DNA from 2 places in the Peribacillus sp. NPDC094092 genome. Region 1 is predicted to be linked to the other one. Evidence: riboswitches for the same ligand, from Rfam matches in the RefSeq annotation. Region 1 holds a riboswitch; the other holds the start of a gene.
The links. Region 1 has a riboswitch for S-adenosylmethionine ahead of ACQKNS_RS01700 (Na+/H+ antiporter NhaC family protein). Riboswitches for the same ligand answer to the same signal wherever they lie in the genome.
Positions count from the first base shown of each region.

Region 1 (7,400 bases):
TAAGACCCATTGTCACTAGTTTAATCCTCTTTGCAGCAATAAGTTTAGCACTTTCCAATCATATGATTGCACGGAGCTTTTCATGGCATACGATAAGCTTATTACTTGTTTTTGGATTATCGTTATTTGCCCTAATGAAATTACGCTGGCACCCAGCCTATGTAATTATTCTTTCTGGATTAGTTGGTGTCGTCCTCTATTCATGACAAACAATATGGACCGGAATGATCATGAAAATAATGGTTTAACATAAATTAAAGAAATACCAAACAGATGAATTGGAATTTTCAGTTCAGCTGAAGACGGCCTTGACTAGTTTCTGGACACTGAGGAACACGTATGCTGAAAAAAGCAAGGATGACTTCCTGATATTTTTTAGATGTTTCAGTATTCGTTCATACAGAAAACACCCTGTATCCAATGATTCAGGGTGTTTTTTCATTATTATCCTCTTTTTAAGAAGTCCGTTTCTTCGTTTCATCATTTCCCGGCTGAAACCGTGGATAACCAATCAAGATGGCCACTACTCCACAAAGTCCAATTAGGATTGGGTAATATGAATACGGCAAGATGCTTATCGGAGAAATCTTAGCTACCCCTGCTGCAACAAGCAGTTGTGCCCCATATGGAATTAACCCTTGGATACAACAGGCAAAAACGTCAAGTAAACTCGCCGATTTACGCGGATCAATCCCATACTTTTCAGCGATATTTTTGGCAAGCGGCCCGGCAATAATAATCGAAATCGTGTTATTTGCCGTTGAAAGGTTCGTCAAACCAACAAGCCCAGCAATGCTGAATTCCGCCCCTTTTTTGGATTTGCTATTTCGGGTCACGAGTTGGAGCAGATAATCGATGCCACCATTATGTTTGATTACAGCAACCATTCCTGCAATTAAAATGGCAAGGAAGGATATTTCATACATTCCCGCCATTCCTTCACCAACTTTTTGAATGACACCCAACAGTTGATAACTTCCATCCGCCAAGCCGATAATTCCGGCAAATACGATTCCGATGGAAAGGACCAGGAACACATTGACTCCTGCCAATGCAGTGATCAATACGCAAAGGTATGGAAGAATCTTCACCCAGTCATAAGAATTTTGGGTGATGTCGGCTTGTTCACCCATCGTTAATATTCCTAGAATGGCACATGTGATGATGGCCGCAGGTAAAACGATGAAAAAATTCACTTTGAACTTATCCTTCATTTTCGTTCCCTGTGTTCGAACTGCAGCGATTGTCGTATCCGAAATGAAGGATAGGTTATCCCCAAACATTGCACCACCAATAACGGCAGCCATTGAGAGGGCAAGCGAAATATCGGTTTGCTCGCTAATTCCCACCCCGATAGGTGCTAATGCTACAATCGTTCCCATGCTCGTCCCCATAGATAGAGAAATAAAACAAGCGATAATGAAAATCCCTACCATTAAAAGATTTTGCGGAAAAACCGCTAAGGCAAGATTCACCGTTGATTCAACCGCCCCCATGCCATTCGCAACTTCGGAAAAAGCGCCTGCTAAAAGGAAAATGATAACCATTAACATTATATTGGCGTCACCGGCACCTTTACAGAAGATATCAACTTTTTCATTTAAAGTCTCTTTCCGATTCATTGCCAATGCAGCTGCTGATGCAATGGAAATCGCTACAATTACCGGAAATGAATAAAAATCTTTAGTGATGATTCCGGACCCTATAAATAAAAATAAAAATACGACAAATGGGATCAATGCCCATGGATTCCCTTTATTGTTTGCACTCATGATGTACACCTCTTTTTATTTTTCCCATGACATGTGTCACAGCTTTTATTTTTCAACAGTTATCACAAATAACACCAATTCGATTTTGATTCTCAAGTCATGGAGCTATAGTTAACAAAACTGTCAGCATAAAAAAGACCCCTTCTATTAAACAACAAGAAGAGGTCTTTTAATTTATAAAAAACACCCTCCTTATCTTTCAGGCAAGAATCAGCCTGCTGGATTTGGCACAGCACTCCTATTAAGTCCGCTGCCGAGACATCTTCGGGCCAGTCCCTCCGTCTCTCTTGATAAGAAGATCAAAATTATATATTTATCAAATAATACGATACCTGCCAGAAAAGTGCCAGGCTGGAAATTTACCGAAACCAAACTGAGTTTGTGAAAGTGACATCGAAGTAGTTTTGAAAAGCAAATATAAGAGTACAGCATTTTGCCTATTTTCGCAAGGTTTAGTTTTAAACTTTTTCACATGCACTTCTTACCTATTAATAAGTGATCTTGACTTAATCAGTACAATGAGTTTTCTGTGATTTTTATCGGGACGGAATTAATATAAAAAGAGGTCTAATGACCTCTCAGCAAATTTGTTGTATTAAGTTAGGTGAATTATTTTTAGTCGAGTTCACATCAGTTGATACCTCAAAAGCTTCCATTTGTTCCGAATCGAATGACTTTAAATATTGTTGCAGATATGCAGGATCATTAATGGATGGATTCAACCAATCTTTTTCATCTTCTGGTTTAAGGATGACAGGCATACGATCATGAATGCTGGTCATCAGCTCATTAGGAACGGTTGTTATGACGGAGCACGAGTAGATGCTGAGGCCTTCAGGAGATTTCCAGGATTCCCATATCCCGGCCATTCCAAATGGAGCATGATTCTTCAGTTTTATCCGCATCGGTATTTTTCTTTCTGGTGTCTTCCTCCATTCATAAAATGAGTCAGCGATTATCAAGCATCTCTTCTTCTTATACGCATTCTTGAAGCTTGCTTTCTCTGCAATGGTTTCCGCTCTGGCATTGATCATTTTATAGCCCACTTTTTCATCTTTTGCCCAGAAAGGAATGAGTCCCCACCGAAGATATCCAAGTCGGTTCCTTGCCCCGTCATTAATGACCGATAGCACGGATTGGGAGGGAGCAATATTGTAGCTGAATTGGTATTCCTCATCAAATGATCCTTGTACATCGAACCGATCTTTTATTTCCTCAATGCCAGTGAAAAGGGTGAAACGTCCACACATAATATCGCCTACCGTATTAAGATTTATTACAGTGTAACAAATGGAATAGGAAGCCACAAATCAGCGTTCCAAAATCCTGATGTCGGTAAATGGCTGATTAAATAATTCGCTGGAAATCAAAAGGGTGCCTAGGACTTCTCTTTCATCTTCAGCTTTAATGATTTCCGATAAAATTAAGGTACTGCCATTCCTTACCGTTACTTTATATTCATTCATGGAATCCCCCCTCTAAAGGCTAGATGGTTGTTATTATAAACTAAAAACTTATAAGTATCAGTATTGAACTTTGGCAGAGTCATGGCTACTCCTTTAATTGGTCTAGGCAGCGTAAAAAAGACTGTCCATGAAATGGACAGTCAGGCGCCGGAAACGGGTTTCCTCTTCAATACTGATAATTGATTATGGAGATGGCATTGAGAAAAGCCATAAATTATTTAAAATGCAATAAAACCTCATTTATTAAATGTGCTGCCAATGTAACGGTTTTATTATTTTCGTCCAACGAAGGATTCACTTCCGAGATATCAAAGGAGAGGATCTTTTCATTCGATACGATATGCCTGATAATGGCACGGACCAATTTCGGATTCAGTCCAAACGGCGATGGAGCACTTACCCCAGGTGCATAGGCTGAATCAATAACGTCCGTACATAATGTAAGAATAATGTAGTCATTTTCCTTGGCGAATTCATTTATCCGCCGCTTAGTTTCATCCATTTCTTCCAATGATAAATCTTCTTCCAAGATGTGGTCAACCTTACTTCTCTCGGCCGTTTCAAACAGTGCCTTCGTATTCCCCTGCTTCTGAATTCCGATACATAAATAGCCACAGCTTTGATCTTCGTCCAAAATCTGCTTAAACATCGTTCCTGATGAACTTTCTTGTTCATAAGGCCTCATATCAAAGTGAGCGTCAATATTAATGATTCCCAATCTAGCTTTTGGTCCAATGTATTTCCTAATACCAAGATAATGGCCATACAAGGTTTCGTGCCCTCCCCCAAGTATGATAGGAATCGATTTACTCTCCAATATCCGGGTAACAGCCGACCCCAGTTGGGATTGGGCGGCCTCCATCTCTGTACCTTCACATATTACATCACCAGCATCCACCAGTTCGGTTTGGGAAGGTAAATGACAGGGTAATTTTGCCAATGACTGTCGAATATGATCAGGACCCTCTGCAGCACCAATCCTGCCTTTATTCCTTTTGACGCCTTCATCGCATTTGAAGCCGATCAATCCAAAGGTCCTTGATGCATTGGAAAGGGTGGCTAATTCCGAAATCGGTGCCAAGCGTACTCTTTGGTGGTATCTGAAGCTGTCCATGTCAGATTGGGAATCAATTCTTCCATCCCAATACTTTAAAGTTGGATTAGTATACATAATTTCTCCTTTATTTAAAAAATTCCGAAATATCTTTTTTTAAAATTATAATTGAGATAATATATAATTACCAATACAAAATTTCAATATATCTATAGTTTAAAGCTATAGAAAGGAGAATAAATGGATCTTCGTCAACTTCGATACTTCACTACCATTGTCCGGGAAAAGAATTTCTCAAAAGCGGCAAAAATGCTGCATTTATCACAACCTTCCCTAAGTAATGCCATAATGAAATTAGAAAATGAAGTTGGTTTTCAGCTTTTGGAACGCAATACAAGGGGGCTTGAGCTTACGGAAGCAGGGGGGATTTTTTATACGAGATCTGTTGATCTGTTAAGAAGATTCGAAAATATGCAAGTGGAGCTTATGGAAATGAAGGATGTTGGAAGCGGAACCGTATCAATAGGTTCCATCGAATCATTCAAATTTTGGTTCCCGAAGATAATCAGGAATTTTAAAATCAATTATCCTAATGTTCATTTAAAAGTCAGGGAAATATTAGGGGAAGAGAAGGTTTTCGATTCATTAAATCGGTATAATGTTCATTTCACCATCACGAACCAGCCCATCAACAACGATGAAATTCTGTCCACTCCCCTTTATAATGAAAGATTCATGCTTTTGATCCATAAAGATGACGAGTTAAACGAAAAAGAGTCCGTCACTTTCCAAGACATAGCAAAGAAAGAATTGATCATCAGTACAACTGGATTTCAAACGAGTGACGATATCTTAAGAGCATTTAAGGATGAAAATGCAATTCCCAATATCCTTTACGAAATAGAAAGGCTAGAAACGGCTTGCAGTTTGGTTGAAGCAGGGCTTGGGGTTACAATTTTACCGGAGAACTATATAAGATCCGCTGCCCCCCCCAATACTGCAATCCGCGCGATCGATTCGAATTATTTGGAAAGGACTGTTTACCTGGCTTATTTGAAAGATCGATATCTGTCTCCTGCAGTATGTAGGTTAATCAAGGACATACATAGCTTTTTTAAGAGCGATGTCAGGAACGATGACTAAAAAAATACGATAATGCAAAAAAACATCCCCCTTTTATGCACATCGTACAAGGGGAATGTTTGATTTAATTTCTCTAGCCATTTTCCTTGGTTTCCTTAATAACGCCTTGCTAGAGGAATTTCAAAAAAAATCGTCATGGTAAAATTAATTCGTGACACTGCCATCATCGTCTGTATCTTCAATATCCGCCGGATCTTTTTCCAATAGTGCCTCTTTTTCTTTTTCCTTCCATTTTGCTTTATACCCTAATGATTGCGCTACTCTTAACACAGGTAGATACGATTTTTTATCCGGTTTAAATGTTTCCAAGTCCCCTGTTCCAATTGCACCCAAACCAAGTAACAATTTGTCTGATTGGATATAGGGTTTTTCATCTATCAGTTTCATTTGTTCAGCTGTATAAGGATAAACGGCTCCATTCACTTTTAAGGTAAACGGTCCCTTTTTTTCTTCCTTTATTTCTTTTGGCTTTTTCGATTTATAGGAAACATTATACACTCCTTGAACAGTTCCTTCTCTCGTATTATCGGCTCCTCCATACATTTTCCCCTTTTCATAATCATAAATAACAGCTTGCACATTTCCGATATGCTGGGGTTTTTCTTCATAAACATGGCCTTTTGCCATTAACTCCAACCTTGTATTTTGTTCAATTCCCGGTTCCCATCTAACTGTCGGATATCCAGCAGAATAAATACGTGGCGCTAATATGGCATCTTGAATTAGCATTTTATGATCAAGCACGTTCATAATCGTTTCAGATACAGATGCTATTATCGTCGCTCCCCCTGGTGAACCAATGGCCATGAATGGATTGCCATCTTTTAATACGAAGGTCGGGGACATACTGCTTCTTGGTCTTTTTCCTGGTTCCACCTGGTTAACTCCACCCGGTGTTGCATCAAAATCTGTCATTTCATTATTTAGCATGAATCCATAATCAGGTACCATGATACCTGATCCGAATACTTGCTCGATTGTAGTCGTATAAGCAACCATATTTCCCCATTTATCCATTACTGAAAAATGGGTTGTTTGACCGATCGGTGTTTTCTCCTCTTTTACCTGCTTCATTGAAACGGGTTCTTTACCCTCATACTTCCATGGATCGCCTGCTTTGACTTCAGCTGTTGATCTATTTGGATTGATGAGTTTTCGTCTTTCTTTAATATAGTCTTCATCCAAAAGTCCTTTTGTAGGTATATCATAAAAATCTTCATCTGCCATATAGGCAGCCCGATCGGCAAAAGCGAGATGCATGGCTTCCGTGAGATAATGAAGGTACTCAGGTGTGTTCGCCCCCATCTTTTGTACATCGAATCCTTCCATAAGCTCCAGGATTTGTAGAACGGTCAAACTGCCTGAGCTTGGTGAAGCTGCCCCTACCACTTCAAATCCCCTATATTCCGATTTAATCGGCTCTCTTTCTTTCACCTGATAGTTTCGCAAATCCTCAGTCGTCATCGTTCCTTCACGCTTTTGAACTTCTTTGGTAAGCGCTTTCCCAATTTCACCTTTATAAAAAGCCTTGGAACCTTGTTTTCTTATTAACTTAAAAGTCTTTGCAAGATCTGGCTGAACGAGGGTGTCCCCCTCTTCCAATGGCTTTCCGTCTGGAACAAAAACTTTTGCTGCCGCTTGGTTATTTTTAAGCTTTGTAACATTTTCATCGATATATTGTGCTGTTGCCCAATTGACTTTTACCCCTTGTTCAGCTTGTTTAATGGCCGGGCCTATGACCTGTGATAATTTCAATGTTCCATATTTCTCAAGAGACGTCTCTACGCCCATCAGAGTTCCAGGAACAGCAACCGCTTTACCAGATGTGTGCCGCTTACTAAAAGGAATAGGTTTTCCCTTTTCATCTAAAAAAAGTTCAGGCGTAACATTTTGCGGTGCCATTTCGCGATTTTCAATCATCGTTATTTTATTTTCCTTTTTATTATAAATCATGATAAAACCACC
Region 1 covers NZ_JBNNUC010000001.1:360,930-368,329, forward strand. Annotated here, with positions in the region: gene ACQKNS_RS01695 (chromate transporter) at 1-206, shown strand, start outside; gene ACQKNS_RS01700 (Na+/H+ antiporter NhaC family protein) at 456-1,772, opposite strand; SAM riboswitch class I at 1,962-2,069, opposite strand; gene ACQKNS_RS01705 (SOS response-associated peptidase) at 2,351-3,022, opposite strand; gene ACQKNS_RS01710 (hypothetical protein) at 3,083-3,238, opposite strand; gene hutG (formimidoylglutamase) at 3,453-4,409, opposite strand; gene ACQKNS_RS01720 (LysR family transcriptional regulator) at 4,533-5,435, shown strand; gene ggt (gamma-glutamyltransferase) at 5,580-7,400, opposite strand, start outside.

Region 2 (7,400 bases), 910 kb from region 1:
ATGAACTGGTCAGTGTCGTTATAGCCGTGATCATGGCAGTCAATGTCAGTTTCTTGATAGGATTCATCATCATGCCAACGACCTACAGCGGCCAATCCTGTTCATTTTGAACCATATCCCAGAATAAATATTCATATCGGGAAGTAACCAAAAAGTGCTTTTCTAATCTAAGAAGTTCTGTTTCTGGCATGCCTTCCGTCAATTCCTCCAACAAAGCGATCAGCCATTTGTGTGCTTCCCCGAATTCAGGAGATGAATAGGATCTTATCCAATCTGCGTAGCGATTGTTTTCCAATGCTGCCCCATTTTGTTCTTTTAATAGCAAACCGATTTCATAATAATCCCAAGCGCAGGGCAGGAGACAGGCGATCAAGTCTGCCAAAGTCCCATGCTGAGCTGCATTTAGCATGTATCCTGTATAGGCTAGAGTGGTTGGAGTGGGTTCTGTTTCTTCCAATTCCTTGGAACTGATCCCGAATTCGGAAGCATAATGCCGATGAATATCCATTTCCACTTGAAGGGTTTCATTTAAAATGCTCGCAAACTTTGCCATGGTTTCGATGTTATGTGCTTTGATGACACCTAAAGCAAACAGCTTGGAATAATCCATGAGATAGATATAGTCCTGCTTCAGGTAATAAGCAAATTTCTTTTCAGGAAGCGTACCATTTCCAATTGCCTGGACAAAGGGATGTGAATGGTTCCTTTTCCAAATCTCTTTTGACCGTGCATGCAGTCTATCACTGAATCTTTCTAATTTAACATTCTCCATTGTTCATCCTCCTTTAGAATGGATCCCTTGTTAATGAAAAAAACCCGTTCCTGAATTCGGAACGGGGTAGATGGATATAGTCTGAAAATGGACGATATCATCCACTTCCCTCCGCCGGTATGAGCCGGTTCAGGTTCAAAGGGTCCGGAACTAATTCCATCTCAGTCTTAAAAAAAGACTCCCCTAGTGGTGTGAATTGTATGTAATTACTGACATCATATCAGAAAGACAAGAAAATGCAACCTGTATTTGAAAGAGGGACCCCTTAATGTCCAGGAAAAAGGGAGAACCAGGTAATTGACTTTTGATGGTTATTAGGATAAAATCATGTCTACATCATTTATATATCGATTTCTTATCCAGAGAGGTGGAGGGACTTGGCCCAAAGAAACCTCGGCAGCGGACCCGTTTGGGAACTGTGCTAAATCCAACAAGCATATGCTTGGAAGATAAGAAGAGCCGTACGGACACTGTCAGCCTCTTCTTGAATTAGAAGGGGCTTTTATTTTTGGGAAATAACGTTTAGTGACATAATAGAAAAGGTATATATAATTTGGTGAAAATCTAACAAGTTGATAAAGTTTAGCTACTAGAAGCAGGCTCTAGGATGACTAGGAAAGGAGCCATTTACATGGCAGAATTATTTAAGAGGATTGAACAGAGGAAGGCAAAGCTTATTGAAGAGTTATTGGCCAATGGAGTATACAAAACCTCTGATGAAAGGCACCTTTATGATGCCCCATTAAAAGTACTTGAAGATGAATATAAGGTTGTTATAAATAGACCTAATACCGAGTCACCTTCCGAATGGATGACATAGTAAACGATGACTATATTTTGGGTTCTTGGATAAGGGATATGATGTAAGCATTCGCAGTCTACACTAGTGGATGCTTTTTTTGCGTTTGATAGAAAATGACACTAAATATACATAATTATAGAATTTAATAGTCATTTTGTCACATTTAACCTTTAAAATAACACATTTATTTTCTGAAAAATAGTTGATTTTAACTAGTGGTTTCATTATGATGAAAGTGTAAAAATATTGAATAATTAGGAGGTGACTATATAATGCCTTGCCGTAAGGTAACTATAGAAAAAGTAGAAGAGAAGAGAAAAGAAATGATCAACTTGGCAGCAATTTACGGCTTATCAAGTCTGCTGACTGTTCAAGCCAGTCAAGAATTGGATACACTATTAAATGCGTTAACAAGTAAAAGAGATGCCGAACATTTTCCCCTCCAGAAAGTATATAGGTATTTTTAAATGAGCCAATTCGCCCTCGATTAAGATTAAAAAGCTACTGCTCAAGGCAATAGCTCAAAAGAATAATATTAAATATCGACACGTTTACCAAGAATGACCAAATCCCGCTCAATCCCATCCAGCTCGGCAACTTGAGGTAAATGTGCCCATTCTTCAAACCCGAATTTGGAAAAAAGCTTTAGGCTTGGTGTATTGTGCGCGAAAATGAAACCCAATAGAGTCTTAACACCTAATTTTGGACTCAATTCAATAGCCTTTTGAATCGAAATTTGTCCGATTCCTTTTCCCCGGAAATAATCATCAATATAAATGCTGATTTCGGCAGTGGAATTATATGCCGGCCGGCCATAGAAGGATTGAAAGCTCATCCATCCAGCAGTTTTCCCTTCTATAGTAATGATAAATAGCGGTCTACTTTCTAAATGATGTTCCTCAAACCATTTAACCCTCGATTGGACGGATACAGGCTCAGTATCTGCCGTGACCATTCTTGACGCAATTGTCGAATTATATATTTCAACAATTCTGGGTAGATCAGATAGTTCTGCCTCTCTAAACTCTATGTGCTCTTCCATGATTTAAACTCCTAACTATCATTTATTCAATCTCCAGAATGAAGGGTAATCCCGTTTTTTGTTTTAGGGACGGTGAATGACACCCAATCCATTGAAAGTTTTATATAATCATACACTCTTTACTCTTTATCTGACAATTTTTTTTATGTTAAGACTGCAGGTGTTTTGGGTATGTAAAAGATTAAATACTTCTAGTAAAGAGACAAGAGGAGAAGCAAATGAAGAAATTGGCAGTTTTTTTGATTATAGTACTAGTTATATGTTTTGCTGCATATGAATTTCAGGCATCGGAGTCGGAAGATGTGCAAAGGGTGATGGCATTTGGAGATTCATTAACCTATGGAAAAGGGGATAAGAACGGGGAAGGATATATAGAAGGCCTTGAGGATGAATTGAATAATCCGCAATCGGAACAAAAAGTGAGTTTTTGGAATTACGGTATAAAAGGCCAGGAAACGGATGGTGTGATGAAACAGCTTGATGATTACCGTATTAAAACGAAACTTGATGAAGCCGATACTTTCATCGTTTATATTGGAACGAATGACTTGATCAATAGTAATGGAGGGGAATTGGAGAAAATAAGTGACCGAAAAATCATTGAGGGTAAACGGGAGTATATCAGTCATCTGAAAAAGATTACATCAACATTGATGGAGGCAAACGATAAAGCGGATATTCTGGTAGTGGGACTATATAACCCAATTAAAGATAATCAAAAACTTGAAAAGCACATTCGCGATTATAACCAGTCAATAAAGGGGATAGCGGATAAAGATAAAAGGATGTTATTCATTCCTACAAATGATCTTTTTGAAGATAAAAAGAAGACAGAGTATTTTAGTGATAAGTTACATCCGAATGAAAAAGGCTATCAGCTCATTGCGAATCGGGTTTTGGAAAGTTATGATTTCAAATGAAAGCAAAAATGCACAGGAAGGCTTCCTGTGCATTTTTGCCCGCTAAGTAGCTAGGAATTTGATATCGCTTTTAGTTGAGGGAACTGCAAGTCATGGAGTTGCTTGTATCTGCCGTTGTTTTGCAATAACTGTTCATGTGTTCCTGTTTCATGAACTTGCCCTTTTTCCAGAACGATTATTTGATCGGCATCATGAATGGTCGATAAACGATGTGCAATTACTATTGAAGTCCGGTTTTTCATTAAACGTGACAATGCTTGCTGGATCAAATGCTCGGATTCTGTATCCAAGGCCGCCGTTGCTTCATCGAGAATGATGATTTGCGGATTTTTCAGAAGTGCCCTGGCAATGGCGATGCGCTGTTTTTGCCCGCCCGAAAGCTTGACTCCGCGCTCCCCAATTTGAGAATCATAACCATCAGGAAAGGCACTGATAAAGTCATGCGCATTTGCCGCTTTGGCGGATTCGATGATTTCAGCATCTGTAGCATCTAGTTTGCCATACACGATGTTATCACGGATGGAACCATTGAATAAAATGATATCCTGGGAAACGATTCCCATTTGTCCCCGCAATGATTTCAGTGACACTTCCTTGATATCATGACCATCCATTTTAATCATGCCATTCTGCGGATCATAAAATCGGATCAAAAGGCTCGTGATTGTCGATTTTCCAGCGCCAGAGGAGCCGACCAAAGCAGTTACTTGCCCCGCTTTCATGGACAGGTTTAAATGGCTGAGGACAGGTACATTCTCATCATAGGCAAAATCGACACATTGAAATTCAATTTGCCGCTTTATGGCAGGGAGTTCAATGGCATTTCGCTTGTCACTTATTTCCGGTTGGGTTTCCAATATTTCAGTTATCCGCTCAAAGGCGGCGGCTGATTGCTGGACAATGCTGATGACCCGGCTAAAATTGCGAACGGGACTCTGCAGTAACCTCAAATAGGCGAGAAAGGCCACGATTAACCCTATTGTGAATTCACCTTCCATCACTTGCCAAGCACCGAACACAACGACTGCTACAAGACCGATATTGTTCAATAAATCAATAATCGGACCGAACATGGAACGTAGCCGGACGGACTTAAGATTTGCAGCCATATTTTCCAGATTACGCTCCGCAAACCTCCTTGATTCGAATTCTTCATTTGTAAAAGATTGAATGAGCCGCATTCCTGAAATGGAATCCTGCAACTGGTTGCTGACATCTCCTGCTGAACTTTGTACAGACCTGAAGGACATCCTGATGCGTTTCCCGAATACCCTTGTGATATAGAACATGAAAGGGAATGTAAAAAGAAGGACAATGGTCAGCTTCCAGTTAATGAAAAGCATATATACCGCCACGGCAATGAAAGTCACCGTGTCAGTCAGGACTTGAAGCATGCTCGAAGAGATGAGCTGCTGCAGTAAATTGACATCATTGGTCAACCGCGACATTAAGTCACCAGTACGGTTTTTATCAAAGAATTTCATATCCAGTGTTTGAATATGGTCATACATGCTATTCCGTATATCCATAATAGCCTTTTGACCGACCTTGGAAACGATATAGCTGTTAAAGTAGTTCAGTAAGGCCAATAAAATGGCAGCACAAAGAATTCCTGCACCAATCCAGATTAACGAGTCATATCTTTTTTCGGGAATGATTGTATCAATCGTAAACTGCGTCAACTGGGGGATGGAGAACTCAAGCAATGAAATGAAAAGCATGATGCATAAAACCAAAGTGCAAAACTTCCATTTCGATGGTACCCGATTGAACATTTGTTTGAGCATCAACCATATGCTTCCTTTTGAGGGGATTGCATGCATGACACTGCGGCCTTTGTGGCTGAATGGAATATGTCCTCCACTCATAGCGATCACTCCTATTTAGACTATCCTTGATGTTTTGAAAGTCATTTTAATTAGATGGATTTTGCCTTTATGACTATCATAGAGCTTTTCAAAAAATAGACAACTTTTAAGCGGTTCGTTTCAGTTAAAAAGTATAATTATTTTACACTTTCCTAGGGGACATGAAATAATGAAGGGAGATTAGCAGGCTGATAAGAGGAGATGCTAAAAGTGAATGAAAATGAAAAAGTCAGGGAACAACTTTTAAATGCGGTCATTGGACTGACGGATGAACAGCTGAACGCCCATCCTGAACCAGGAAGATGGAGCATCATGCAGGTTTTGGATCATTTATATTTAATGGAGAGGGCCATAACAAAGGGCATTTCCGCTAAATTGAAAAGCGATGATAGCATACTTGCTGTGGATAAACCGATCGAGCTTACTTTAAATCGTGAAATGAAGGTCCAGGCCCCGCCATTTGTCATTCCATCGGAAACATACCAAACTATGAGTGAGATTAAGGAAAAGTTGTCCGAATCCCGAAAAGCTTTTGCACAGGTCGTTGACCATGCAAAGGAAATTGATCTCGAACAAAAATCTTTTCCACACCCTTTGTTTAAAGACTTAAGCTTGAAGCAATGGATTCCATTCGTGGGGCTGCATGAAAAACGGCATTTATTGCAAATTGAAGAATTGAAAGCAAAGTTATAATAGAAGAAAAACTCATCCGTACTTGGTTGAGTTTTTCATTTCAGAGAGATATTCGTAAAGGAAGGATTTTTAAGTGAAAGCCACTTGGGTAAGGACATGTTTGGTATTGGGCTTTTTCGGATTGATGCTGGGGCTCTTGTTCAAGTATATGCTTCCGCCTGATCTAGATGAAATCGAACTGACTGACGAGCTGAATCCGATCGTCGCTGAAAAAAAAGACGAGCTCATTCAACTGGCTAATGACAAAGGCATCCCGGTTATCATTACGGCAGGGTTCCGGTCTGTAGCCGAGCAAAATGAACTCTATGAAAAGGGCAGATCAGGTTCGGGCAGCATCGTCACGAATGCAAGAGGTGGCGAGTCGCTGCATAATTTCGGTTTGGCGATAGATTTTGCCCTCCTTAATAAACAAGGAGAGGCCATTTGGGATATGAGTTATGACGGCAACGATAATGGAAAGTCGGATTGGATGGAAGTTGTAACCATCGCTAAAGGGTTAGGTTTTGATTGGGGAGGGGATTGGGCAGGGTTCAAGGATTATCCGCATTTACAAATGACATTTGGCTTGAACCTCCGTGAGCTGCAACAAGGCAAGCGGCCAAAAGGGCAGTGATAGTGGGTGGTTTAATTATAGCCGCATAAATTTTGACTAACAGCAGGAAAATAAGCATGTGAATTGCTTTACAGGTAAGAATTCGATAAAGTGGAATAGTGAGAAATCAGACATAAAGGAGTGCAGTCACCATGGAAGAAGCAAAACATTGCCGGGACTCTTTGGTCATAAAAACAAGCCTTGTCCTCCCGCCGGATACAAATAATATTGGTACGATGTTCGGAGGCAAATTAATGGCATACATTGATGATGTAGCGGCTATATCAGCCATGCGTCATGCGCGAAGCAACGTCGTTACGGCATCAACTGATTCTGTCGATTTCCTGCACCCTATTCACGAAGGAAATGCAGTTTGCCTTGAGAGCTTCGTGACTTATACGGGCAGAACATCAATGGAAATCATCGTAAAAGTGATTGCAGAGGATTTAGTTACAGGAGATCGGAATTTATGCGTCATTTCTTTCTTGACATTTGTTGCCATTAATGAAGAAGGTAAACCAATTCCGGTCCCGCGTTTGGTTCCTGAAACAGAGATGGAAATGAATTTAAATGAATCAGCAAAACAACGGGCCCAAATAAGGAAAAAAAGAAGGGAAGATACACAGTTCATTGCAAGTACTTTCGGTGTGAAACTGCCATGGACCGATCAATCGAAGCCAGGATTATATAAATAAGATACATATCCCTTAC
Region 2 covers NZ_JBNNUC010000001.1:1,272,748-1,280,147, reverse strand. Annotated here, with positions in the region: gene thiW (energy coupling factor transporter S component ThiW) at 1-67, opposite strand, end outside; gene tenA (thiaminase II) at 83-772, opposite strand; TPP riboswitch at 862-967, opposite strand; SAM riboswitch class I at 1,125-1,228, shown strand; gene ACQKNS_RS06090 (Fur-regulated basic protein FbpA) at 1,404-1,592, shown strand; gene ACQKNS_RS06085 (aspartyl-phosphate phosphatase Spo0E family protein) at 1,847-2,041, shown strand; gene ACQKNS_RS06080 (N-acetyltransferase family protein) at 2,110-2,616, opposite strand; gene ACQKNS_RS06075 (GDSL-type esterase/lipase family protein) at 2,835-3,536, shown strand; gene ACQKNS_RS06070 (ABC transporter ATP-binding protein) at 3,587-5,404, opposite strand; gene ACQKNS_RS06065 (DinB family protein) at 5,606-6,097, shown strand; gene ACQKNS_RS06060 (M15 family metallopeptidase) at 6,222-6,710, shown strand; gene ACQKNS_RS06055 (acyl-CoA thioesterase) at 6,842-7,384, shown strand.
Region 2: it holds a riboswitch for S-adenosylmethionine, as region 1 does, so the genes downstream of both, ACQKNS_RS06090 (Fur-regulated basic protein FbpA) here and ACQKNS_RS01700 (Na+/H+ antiporter NhaC family protein) in region 1, are expected to answer to the same signal.